2 regions of the Streptomyces sp. NPDC017991 genome follow, and region 1 is predicted to be linked to the other one. Evidence: riboswitches for the same ligand, from Rfam matches in the RefSeq annotation. Region 1 holds a riboswitch; the other holds the start of a gene.
The links. A riboswitch is a leader RNA that binds a small molecule or an ion and turns the genes downstream of it on or off. The one in region 1 is predicted to bind glycine.
Positions count from the first base shown of each region.

Region 1 (5,886 bases):
AAAGATCCCATCAATGTGCCAGCACCAGCGACCGTGCCCGACAGCCGACTCCGCCGACCGGGAGGCAGCGCTCCTCGTGGCGCACCACCCGGAACAGGGTTGGAGCCTGCTGTGCAACGGCGTCCTGCTCTTCGAGGACACCGGTGAGCTCTTGCCGGACGGCCGGATCATCGCGCCGCACCGGCCTCTGGCCCTTGATGTGATGACCGCCGCCTGAACGGCACGGCGCAGCACGGGCGACGGGAACGGGCGGCGAGGCAGACCGTCCGGAAGCAGGCCCGCAACAAGACGCACAAGGTCGGAACAGAACGCGGAACAAGACGCACACCAAGAGGGGCCGGCCCCGGGAAGCACTCCCGGAACCGGCCCCGACGCATGTCCGGGCGCGACTACTCCTCGTAGGCGTCCAGCGGCGGGCAGGAGCAGACCAGGTTCCGGTCGCCGTACGCCTGGTCGATCCGCCGCACCGGCGGCCAGTACTTGTCGGCGGCCGAGACCCCGGCCGGGAACACGGCCTCCTCGCGGCTGTACCCGTGCTCCCACGTGTCGCCGAGCGCGCCCGCCGTGTGCGGGGCGTTGCGCAGCGGGTTGTCGTCCGCCGCCCACTCCCCCGAGCCGACCTTCTCGATCTCCGCGCGAACGGCGATCATCGCGTCGCAGAACCGGTCGAGTTCGGCCAGGTCCTCGCTCTCGGTGGGCTCGATCATCAGCGTGCCGGCCACCGGGAACGACATCGTCGGCGCGTGGAACCCGTAGTCGATGAGCCGCTTGGCGACGTCGTCGACGCTCACACCGGTCGCCTTCGTGAGCGGCCGCAGGTCGATGATGCACTCGTGCGCCACGAGCCCGCCGGGACCGGTGTAGAGGACCGGGAAGTGCGGCTCCAGGCGCTTGGCCACGTAGTTGGCGCTGAGCACGGCGACCTGCGTGGCCCGCTTGAGCCCTTCCCCGCCCATGAGCCTGACGTACGCCCACGAAATGGGCAGGATGCCCGCGGAGCCCCAGGGAGCGGCGGAGACCGGGCCCACGCCCGTCTCCGGCCCCGCGGCGGGCTGCAGCGGGTGGTTCGGCAGATGCGGCGCCAGGTGCGCGCGCACGCCGACGGGGCCGACGCCCGGCCCGCCGCCGCCGTGCGGGATGCAGAAGGTCTTGTGCAGGTTGAGGTGCGAGACGTCGCCGCCGAAGTGCCCCGGCTTGGCGAGCCCCACCAGCGCGTTGAGGTTGGCGCCGTCCACGTAGACCTGCCCGCCCGCCTCGTGCACCTGCGCGCAGATGTCGGCGACGTGCTCCTCGAACACCCCATGGGTCGAGGGGTACGTGATCATCAGCACGGACAGCTCGTCACGGTGCTGCTCGATCTTGGCCCGCAGGTCCTCGACGTCGATCTCGCCGTCCCCTGCGGTCTTCACGACGACGACCTTCATCCCGGCCATCACCGCACTCGCGGCGTTCGTGCCGTGCGCGGACGACGGGATGAGGCAGACCGTGCGCTGCTCGTCACCGTTGGCCCGGTGGTAGCCGCGGACGGCCAGCAGACCGGCCAGCTCGCCCTGCGAACCGGCGTTGGGCTGGAGCGACACCTTGTCGTAGCCCGTCACCTCGGCGAGCCGCTCCTCCAGCTCACGGATGAGCGTGAGATAGCCCTGCGCCTGCTCGGCGGGCGCGAAGGGGTGCAGCTGACCGAACTCGGGCCAGGTGACCGGCTCCATCTCGGTGGTCGCGTTGAGCTTCATGGTGCACGAACCGAGCGGGATCATGCCCCGGTCGAGCGCGTAGTCGCGGTCGGCGAGGCGGCGCAGGTAGCGCAGCATCGCGGTCTCCGAGCGGTACTGGTGGAAGACCGGGTGCGTGAGGTACTCGTCGGTGCGCAGCAGCGGGGCCGGCAGCGTGTCCTCGGCCGTCCCGTCCAGTGCGGCCACATCGCCGTCGACGCCGAACGCCGACCAGACGACACTCAGTTGGGCCCGTGTGGTCGTCTCGTCGCAGGACAGGGACAGATGGTCCGCGTCCACCAGGTGAAGGTTGACCCCGCCCTGGCGGGCGGCGGCCAGCACCTCGGCGGCCCGGCCCGGCACCCGCACGGTGAGGGTGTCGAAGTACGCCTCGTGGACGACCTCGACCCCGCCCGCCCGCAGACCGGCGGCAAGGATCGTGGCGTACCGGTGAGTACGCCGAGCGATGCCCTTCAGACCCTCGGGACCGTGGTAGACGGCGTACATCCCCGCCATCACCGCGAGCAGCACCTGGGCCGTACAGATGTTGCTGGTCGCCTTCTCACGGCGGATGTGCTGCTCACGCGTCTGCAGGGCCAGGCGGTACGCCTTGTTGCCGTCCGCGTCGACCGAGACGCCGACGAGCCGCCCGGGCAGGCTGCGCGCGAACTTCTCTCGTACGGCCATGTATCCGGCGTGCGGTCCACCGAAGCCCATCGGCACACCGAAGCGCTGTGTCGTACCGACGGCGATGTCGGCGCCCAGCTCACCGGGCGGGGTGAGCAGCGTCAGGGCGAGCAGGTCGGCGGCGACGGTGACGACCGCGCCCAGCTCGTGCGCCTGCTCGACGACGGGCCCCAGGTCCCGCACGGCGCCGGAGGCGCCGGGGTACTGCAGGAGTACGCCGTTGATCTCACGCTCCGCGAGCCCTGCGGGGATGCCGTCGCTCAGGTCGGCGACGACGACCTCGACGCCGGTGGGCTCGGCGCGGGTCTCTATCACCGCGATCGTCTGCGGCATGGTGTCCGCGTCGATGAGGAAGAGACCCTTCTTGTTCTTCCCCATGCGCCGCGACAGCGCCATGGCCTCGGCGGCCGCCGTACCCTCGTCGAGCAGCGAGGCCCCGGAGGTCGGCAGTCCGGTCAGCTCGGCCACCACGGTCTGGAAGTTCAGCAGAGCCTCAAGCCGCCCCTGCGAGATCTCCGGCTGGTACGGCGTGTAAGCCGTGTACCAGGCCGGGCTCTCCATGACGTTGCGCAAGATGACGGGCGGCGTGAACGTCCCGTAATAACCGAGCCCGATCATCGAGTCCAGCACCTGATTGCGATCCGCGAGGGAACGCAGCTCGGCCTGTACCTCGGCCTCGGTGCGCGCGCCCGGCAGTTCGAGCGCGTCGGCGTTCTTGATCACATCCGGCACCGCGGCGGCCGTCAGCTCGTCGAGCGAGCCGTACCCCACCTGCGCGAGCATCTTGGCGCGGGCCTCGGAGTCGGGCCCGATGTGACGCTGCTCGAAGGGGATTCCCTGTTCGAGCTCGGAGAGCGGAATACGTTGGGCGGTCATTGCGGAGGCCTCCTGGTCTGACGACCTTCGAGGGGCACCACTGTGCGGGTGCCCGAACGGCCTCCCCCTCTGTCATCACAACCTGAGAGCTTCACCGGCTCGCCGCGAGGGCGCACCGGCTTTCACCGTCGGTGAGAGCGGAGCCCGTCGAAAACTCGAACACCGCTCTGCTTTCCAGAGTGACCTCGTCCATGCGGTACGTGTGCCTGAGAGATTCCGGGGAGGATTTGCTCCTTCGGCGCCTCCGTTGAAGCCTGGAGGACTCTCCCGCACGGGGTCAGCAGCCGTCGCCCAGCCTACCAGCGGGGTTCCCTCAAGTGGCCGTCCACCTCAAAGTGCTCTTTCGTAGTGCTTACGGATGAGTTGCGAGCAGCTGGAGGGCCCGTGCAGACCGACATCGATCCGCGCAACCTGATAGGCCGCAAGGCGTTCGACCGCACCGGCACGAGGATCGGCACCGTCGACGAGGTCTACCTCGACGACGCGACCGGCGCACCGGAGTGGGCGGCCATACGCACCGGCCTGTTCAGCCGGGACGCCTTCGTCCCCCTGGAGCCCAGCGAAGTGGTCGACGAATCCCTGCACGTCCCCTTCGAGCGCTCCCTGATCAGGGACGCCCCCGACTTCGATGTAGGCCGCCACCTCTCCCCCGAACAAGAACTACAGCTCTACCACCACTACGGCCTGGACGTATCCCCCCCACCCCCCTTCCCAGACCGAAACTTCGGCCACACAGCCACCAAAAAAAACCCCACCTGACAACCCAGTCCTCCAGGACCTTCAGGGGCGCGGGAAACGGCGCGACCAGCCACAACGAACCCGCACCCTCAAACGCACCCTCACCCCTCCCCCTCCCCAAGCGCCGCAGGCAACCGCACAGGCGCAACCAGCGGCAACGGCTCCGCCCTCTCCAGCCCAGGGTCATCGACCCGAAACGTCTTCACCCGCCCCGGCGCGGAATCCGGCGTCTCGAACCGCACAGTCACCCTCCCCAGCCCACTCCCCTGCACCCACCCGTGTCCGAACTCGACATGCCGAACATCGTGACCCGCCCGCCACTGCCGCTCAGCCGGCGGCTCCGGCTCGGGTTCCGCAGCCACCTCGTCCCCAGGCTCCGGTTCCGACTCCGGCCCGAGCACCGCCGACCCCCCCGCGGCAGCGCCCTGCGCCCCAGCCTGGGCCTGGGCCTGGGCTTGAGCCTGCGCCTGCGCCTGCGCCTGCGCCTGCGCGAACAGATCCTCCTGCGTGTAGTCGGCAAGCCCGGTCACCCCGACCCCCAGCAACCGCACACCCCCCGTGGTGTCCACCGCCTCCAGCAACCGCGCGGCAGCCTCCCGCACCACGGCCGGGTCGTCCGTAGGCCCCCGCAACGTCTCGGACCGCGTCAGCGTCGAGAAGTCGTACCGCCGCACCTTCAGCACGATGGTCCGCCCCGAAAGATGCGCACCGCGCAGCCGCTGAACGCACCGGTCCGCAAGCCGCTGCACCTCCATCCGTACGCGCACCCGGTCATGGATGTCCACGTCGTACGTGTCCTCGACGGACACCGACTTGGTGTCCCGCTCGGCCACCACGGGCCGCTCGTCGCGGGCCAGCGCCATCGCGTACAGGGCGAGGCCGTGGGCCTTCCCCAGGAGCCGTACGAGTTCGTCCTCACCCGCCTCCGCGATCTCCCCGACCGTGCTGATCCCGCCCCGCCGCAGATGGTCGCCCGTGGCGGGCCCCACGCCCGGCAGGATGCGTACCGGCATCGGCGCGAGCAGCGCCCGCTCGGTGCCCGGCTCTATCAGTACGAGCCCGTCCGGCTTGGCCTGCTCGGAGGCGATCTTCGCGAGCATCTTGCAGGCCGCAAGACCCACGGAGCCGGTCAGCCCCGTGACGGCCCGGATGTCGTCGCGCAGCTTCTTCCCGGCGAGCAGTGCCGATCCCTCGTTCCAGGCCGTCCCCCCGGCCTCCAGATCGACGAACGCCTCGTCCAGGCTCAGCGGCTCCACCAGCGGCGACAGCTCCCGCAGCAGCCTCATCACCTGCTCGCTGATCTGCCGGTAGAGACCGAAGCGCGGCACGAGATACGCGGCGTTCGGTGCCAGGCGGCGGGCCTGCGCCATGGGCATCGCCGAATGCACCCCGAAGACCCGCGCCTCGTACGAACAGGTGGAGACCACGCCACGCGGACCGAGGCCACCCACGATGACCGCTTTCCCGCGCAGGCTCGGCTTGGACGCCTGCTCGGCCGAGGCGAAGAAGGCATCCATGTCGAGATGCAGGATGGTGGGCGTGGTTCTCACAGATCCGATGCTGCCCTACGCCACTGACAATGGCCCCGGCCCATCGCCCGCCGAGCGCGGCGGGACCGCCGGCACGCCCGCCTCAGACCGCCCGGTTGCGGCGCCGGGCCAGCTCGTCCGCCGGATTGACCCCGACGAGCGTCTCACCCGTGTCCACACGCTCTCCGTGCAGCTGTGAGAGCGCGCTCTCCACGTCCCGCCACACCACGCCCACAGCGATGCCGAAGATGCCCTGGCCGCCCTGCAGCAGGGCGTGGACCTCGGCGGGCGAGGAACACTCGTAGACCGTCGCGCCGTCGCTCATCAGCGTCATCCGCTCCAGG
Region 1 covers NZ_JBIRGP010000033.1:8,601-14,486, reverse strand. Annotated here, with positions in the region: gene ACH4DZ_RS44295 (DUF5999 family protein) at 14-217, shown strand; gene gcvP (aminomethyl-transferring glycine dehydrogenase) at 390-3,275, opposite strand; glycine riboswitch at 3,460-3,555, opposite strand; gene ACH4DZ_RS44285 (PRC-barrel domain-containing protein) at 3,660-4,034, shown strand; gene ACH4DZ_RS44280 (DNA polymerase IV) at 4,115-5,563, opposite strand; gene ACH4DZ_RS44275 (MerR family transcriptional regulator) at 5,646-5,886, opposite strand, start outside.

Region 2 (5,886 bases), on a different contig from region 1:
CATGCCGCCCGCCAGGGCCAGCTTGTCGCGCTTCAGGCGCTCCCAGGCGATGCGGCCGAGGGAACGCCCTTGTACCGCCTTCGCCTCGGCGGAGCCGGCAATGAGCGCCGCCTCTTCGGCCGCGCTCGGTGCGGCTTCGGCCGTCGGCTCGTGCAATGGTGCCGTCATCGTGGCAGGGACCCCTCTCAACCGGCGGTAGCCGGCCCACGCTTGCCGCTGTAGCGGCGTGATCAGTCCGTCGTACACATCTGGAGGTTTAAACCCCCTGGACCGGGAGTCTTCAACGCCTCGGTGATCTGAAGCCAGACTTCAAGGCGAATGGATGCGCAACCGTGATGCCGTCAGGAGGGTTCCGTTATCCGAACGCCGGGTAACGGGGGTCGGACACATGACACTTGGGGCGAAAGGGGCCTCGCATTCCATTTACCCGCGTAGATCGGGACATTCCGCCCAGCGGCGGTACGGGTATGGGAGCGGATGCTCCACTGGGTGGACTCCGCCTGACGGGTCACGCCCACCCTGCTGGATGGAGCGCGTCCCTCCAGATCATCTCAGTACGCGCCGGGGAACCCGTAACCGCCCGCCGCCGGCGCCTGGACGGGAGCCGCGTGCGCCTCCCGGTCGTAGAACGGCCGCGCGTTGGCGCGCAGCCACAGAGCCACCGGGTCGTACGCGTCGGACATCGCGACGGTCGACACCGGCAGCCCGTCCGGCACCGCGCCGATCGACTGCTGCATCATCGCCCGCACCGAGTCCACGGCCGGCGGGCTGGTGTCGTACACATCGAGTCCGATGGCGAGGTACGGGGCGCCGAGCGCGGGCTGCACCCAGGCGCGGCGCAGCGAGCGGACGGCGGCCGTCCGGTGCGCGTTCTGGGTGAGCTGGGCGTAGAACTGCGGGATCTCGATGCCCGGTTCGGACAGTCGCAGCGGGCCCGCGGGCTGCCGCTCCAGGCCGGTGGCGATACGCCGCAGATCGAGCCAGGGGATGCCGACGCCGCCGCCCGGCGCGTGCGGGTTCAGCCAGAGGCCGTAGTGGTCGGGGTAGAGCGTGCGGGCGACGTCGAGCCCGTCGACCACCTCGTACGAACGGTTCCAGCCGCTGGCCGAGAGCTCCTGGGCGGAGGTCACGCAGGGCGCGTAGCCGAAGCCGTCGACCTCCATGTTCCCGTACTGGGCGTCGGGCGAGCCCGCCTGGCCGTGCCAGAGCAGCATCCACACCTGACCGGACGGCGGGGTCGCCAGTGCGCGCAGGAGCGCCTCGTAGGCGTCGTAACGCCCGGGCGTCACTTGGCGCAGCATGTGCTCGACCTGCCCGGCCGCGGCCGTGCCCGACGCGCTCACCTTCTACCGCCCCTTCGCGACATCACTGACATACCGGTCCCATTCGATGAGGTGTCCCGTTCACTTGAACATCGCACCACTCCGACCGAGCCATGAAACCAGCTTAAGTGGCGATCCCGACAGCACCGTTGCGCTCCGTTGGGTTTGGCGATTTGAGCTCGGGACGCTCTGTGCGCTGTCGGGTGCGGGTTGTGTGTGGCCGGCCGCGCCGTTCCCCGCGCCCCTTCGAGGCGCGCCCTGACGGGCGCGGCCTCGAATCGGGTCTAGAACGCTCGGGTGTAGAAAGGCCGGACCTTTTCCCTGAGCCAGTCGCCCACCGGGTCCTGGGCCACGTCCAGGAAGACCAGGTTCACGGGGTGGGGCAGGGGGACCCGGCCGAGGGCGCGGCCCAGGGCGTCCAGGGGGAGGGTGCGGGCGTGCTCGTCCCAGTGCGTCACCTCGACGCCGACGAACATCACGGTGTCGCCGCCCTCGATGCTCGCCAGACAGCGCCGGGCGCCCGCCACCAGGCCGGTCGCGTCGAACTCCGCCGAGGCCGCCGCCAGGAAGTCCACCGGGTCGTCCTGCCAGTCGGGCTGGAACAGCCGGACCCGGCCGCCGCTCGCGGGCCCGTCCAGTTCGGTCCGCCCTGCCCGGCACAGCTCGGCGACGGCGGGCGGGGGCAGCGGTATCCCGACCGTGCCGTCCGGGTTCAGCACGATGCCGGCCTGGGGCGGCAGACCGCGCGCGAACTCCACAGCGGGCGCCACGGTGTACGCCATGCGGTCGCCGACGACCTGGCGGAACTGCTGCTCCGAGGTGAAGACCGGCACGTACGCCTGCCCGGCCAGCTCCATCGTGGGCAGGTCGAGCGGCCCGCTGTGCGGACCGCCCCCCTCGGGCAGCGGCACCCAGATGAAGCTGCGCCCGAGGGTCTCCACGATCCGGGCCCCCGTCGAGGGCGACGGAGGGAGCCCCAGGGAGGCGGCGAGCACCTCCTCCAACTCGTTGCCCGGCCAGCCCGTATGGGGGTGTGCGTGTGCCGGAATGTCCTGTGCCTGGAAGTCCATCTCCACCGCCTGCTCCAACCGCCGTGTGCGGTTGACGAGGTTAGTCGTCCTCAGTCGCCGAAATCGATGCGGCGCAGTACGTCCGCGGCGGCACGGTCGACGAGCACCGCGGAACCGCAGCCCTCCGGGAGGTCTCCCTTCTCCACCGAGCGCAGCAGCCGGGCGACCGCGCCGCGGTGGCGCGCGAACGCGTACCGCGAGACGCCCCGGCCGCGCTCGCGCTGGCCGTCGAGGGCGGTGCCCGGATCGACGTCGAGGAGCAGCAGGTGCAGGGTGCCGCCGCGGCGCCGGGCGTCCCGGGCGAGCCAGTCGCGCACCCAGGCCTGCGTACCGCAGTCGTGCACGACGACGCCCTCCCCGGAGCGCAGGGCCCGGCGCAGGCCCGCGTAGTGCGCGGCGCGGACGAGGGGGCGGTAGACCGCGTACGGCAGGAAACGGGCCAGGCGCTCGTCCCAGCGGTCGCGGGTGTCCTGGGAGTCGATGCGGCGGCCGGTCACCGCCCGGCGCATCAGGGTCGATTTGCCGCTGCCCGGCAGCCCCGTGACCACCACCAGATCGGCCGCGCCGAAGCGCAGGCCGTGCGGGCTGTGCCCCGAGCGCGCTCGGAGATCGCGGACGACGGGCGTCACCAGCGGGTCGCACGCCTCCCTGGCCGGAGCGGGTGGCTGCTTGGGCAGCGCGATGCCCGTGCCGGTCGCGTACGCCGTGGTCCTGTTCACCCTGATCGTCCTCCCCATGAGGTCGGCGGACCCATCTCCATCGAGTGTAAAGAGAAGGTAATGCGCTGGTCCCCCCGTTTCTGTTCTTGTCCTGCCACAGCCCCGTCACAGATCACTGTGAACCCCCTGGCCACCCGTCTCCGCACCGTGCGGCCCCCTGCCGGACCCGGGGGCGTGCAATGATGTGCCCGCCAACTGCATACCGGCCGCTTGAATCCGCGCGGGAGAGTTCCGGGAACGTGTACACGCAGGTGTACGAGTGCCCGGGCGCCGAAGGAGCAAGTCCCTCCCTTGAATCTCTCAGGCCCCCGTTACCGCGCGGACGAGGCACATCTGAAAAGCGGGCCGCCCCCTGACCGTCAGGGCGTCGGCCCCACCCAAGGTGCAAGTCAGTGACCCCCGTCCTCGGCGGTGGTCACGGCGAACCTCTCAGGTTCCGATGACAGATGGGGAGGAACGACCTCGCCGTCATGCCTTGGGAGCCCCGCCGATGAGCAGCAACACCCCCGTTGAACCGCGCCGCACGGCGCTCGACGCCCTGCATCGTTCGCTGGGCGCGACGATGACCGACTTCGCGGGCTGGGACATGCCCCTGCGATACGGCTCCGAGCGCGACGAGCACCTCGCCGTCCGGACCCGGGCCGGTCTCTTCGACCTCTCGCACATGGGCGAGATCACGGTGAGCGGGCCGCAGGCCGCCGCGCTCCTCGACTACGCGCTGGTCGGCAACATCGGCGGTGTGAAGACCGGCCGCGCCCGCTACACGATGATCTGCCGGGCCGACGGCGGCATCCTCGACGACCTGATCGTCTACCGCCTCGCCGACACCGGGTACATGGTCGTGGCCAACGCCTCCAACGCCCAGGTGGTGCTGGACGCCCTCGCGGAGCGCGCCGAGGGCTTCGACGCCGAGGTGCGCGACGACCGGGACGCGTACGCCCTGCTCGCCGTGCAGGGCCCCGAGTCCCCCGGCATCCTGAAGTCCCTCACCGACGCCGACCTGGACGGCCTGAAGTACTACGCGGGCCTGCCCGGCACGGTCGCGGGCGTCCCGGCGCTGATCGCGCGCACCGGCTACACCGGCGAGGACGGCTTCGAGCTGTTCGTGGCCCCGGCCGACGCCGAGGAGCTGTGGCAGGCGCTGACCGACGCGGGAGCCGCGGCCGGACTCGCCCCCTGCGGGCTCTCCTGCCGGGACACCCTGCGCCTGGAGGCGGGCATGCCGCTGTACGGACACGAGCTGAGCACCGCGCTCACGCCGTTCGACGCGGGGCTCGGCCGGGTCGTGAAGTTCGAGAAGGAGGGCGACTTCGTGGGACGCGAGGCGCTGTCCGCCGCCGCCGCCCGTGCCGAGTCGGCGCCCCCGCGCGTCCTGGTCGGCCTGGCCGCCGAGGGCCGCCGGGTCCCGCGCGCCGGCTACCCCGTCGTCGCCGGCGGCAAGGTGATCGGCGAGGTCACCTCCGGCGCGCCCTCGCCGACGCTCGGCAGGCCGATCGCGATGGCGTACGTCGACGCGGAGCACGCCGCGCCCGGCACCACCGGTGTCGGCGTGGACATCCGGGGCAGTCACGAGCCGTACGAGGTCGTGGCTCTGCCGTTCTACAAGCGCCAGAAGTGACACTGGTCGGCGAACGCCGGCCGTGAGAAGTGACTCTGGGCACATCCGCCCAGCTCACCCGTACTCCCCCTGCATCAGCACTCCCCCGCGTACAGGAGAATTCAGGCCATGAGCAACCCCCAAGAGCTGCGCTACAGCAAGGAGCACGAGTGGCTGTCGGGCGCCGAGGACGGCGTCTCGACGGTCGGCATCACGGAGCACGCGGCCAACGCGCTCGGCGACGTGGTGTACGTCCAGCTCCCCGAGGTCGGTGCCGCGGTGACCGCGGGCGAGACCTGCGGCGAGCTGGAGTCGACCAAGTCGGTGAGCGACCTGTACTCGCCCGTCAGCGGTGAGATCACCGAGATCAACCAGGATGTCGTGGACGACCCCGCGCTGGTGAACACCGCTCCCTTCGAGGGTGGCTGGCTCTTCAAGGTACGGGTCGCGGACGAGCCGAAGGACCTGCTCTCCGCCGCCGAGTACACCGAATTCTCCGGCTCCTGATTCCGGCTCCTCGCTAAGGACCCCTGACCGATGTCGCTTCTGAACACGCCCCTGCACGAACTCGACCCGGACGTCGCCGCCGCCCTCGACGCCGAGCTGAACCGTCAGCAGTCCACCCTTGAGATGATCGCCTCGGAGAACTTCGCCCCGGTCGCGGTCATGGAGGCCCAGGGCTCGGTCCTCACCAACAAGTACGCCGAGGGCTACCCGGGCCGCCGCTACTACGGCGGCTGCGAGCACGTCGACGTCGCCGAGCAGATCGCGATCGACCGGGTCAAGGAGCTGTTCGGCGCCGAGTACGCCAACGTGCAGCCGCACTCGGGCGCCTCCGCCAACCAGGCCGCGCTCTTCGCGCTGGCCCAGCCCGGCGACACCATCCTCGGTCTGGACCTCGCCCACGGCGGTCACCTGACCCACGGGATGCGGCTGAACTTCTCCGGCAAGCAGTTCGACGTGGTCGCGTACCACGTGGACGACGCCGGGCTGGTCGACATGGCCGAGGTCGAGCGGCTCGCCAAGGAGCACCGCCCCAAGGTGATCATCGCGGGCTGGTCGGCGTACCCCCGGCAGCTGGACTTCGCCGAGTTCCGCCGGATCGCGGACGAGGTCGAGGCCTACCTGTGGGTCGACATGGCGCACTTCGCCGGCCTGGTCGCGGCCGGCCTCCACCC
Region 2 covers NZ_JBIRGP010000016.1:33,477-39,362, reverse strand. Annotated here, with positions in the region: gene ACH4DZ_RS37095 (ABC transporter permease) at 1-168, opposite strand, end outside; gene ACH4DZ_RS37090 (enhanced serine sensitivity protein SseB C-terminal domain-containing protein) at 552-1,343, opposite strand; gene ACH4DZ_RS37085 (enhanced serine sensitivity protein SseB) at 1,607-2,392, opposite strand; gene ACH4DZ_RS37080 (AAA family ATPase) at 2,443-3,129, opposite strand; glycine riboswitch at 3,323-3,438, shown strand; gene gcvT (glycine cleavage system aminomethyltransferase GcvT) at 3,602-4,729, shown strand; gene gcvH (glycine cleavage system protein GcvH) at 4,838-5,215, shown strand; gene glyA (serine hydroxymethyltransferase) at 5,246-5,886, shown strand, end outside.
Region 2: it holds a riboswitch for glycine, as region 1 does, so the genes downstream of both, gcvT (glycine cleavage system aminomethyltransferase GcvT) here and gcvP (aminomethyl-transferring glycine dehydrogenase) in region 1, are expected to answer to the same signal.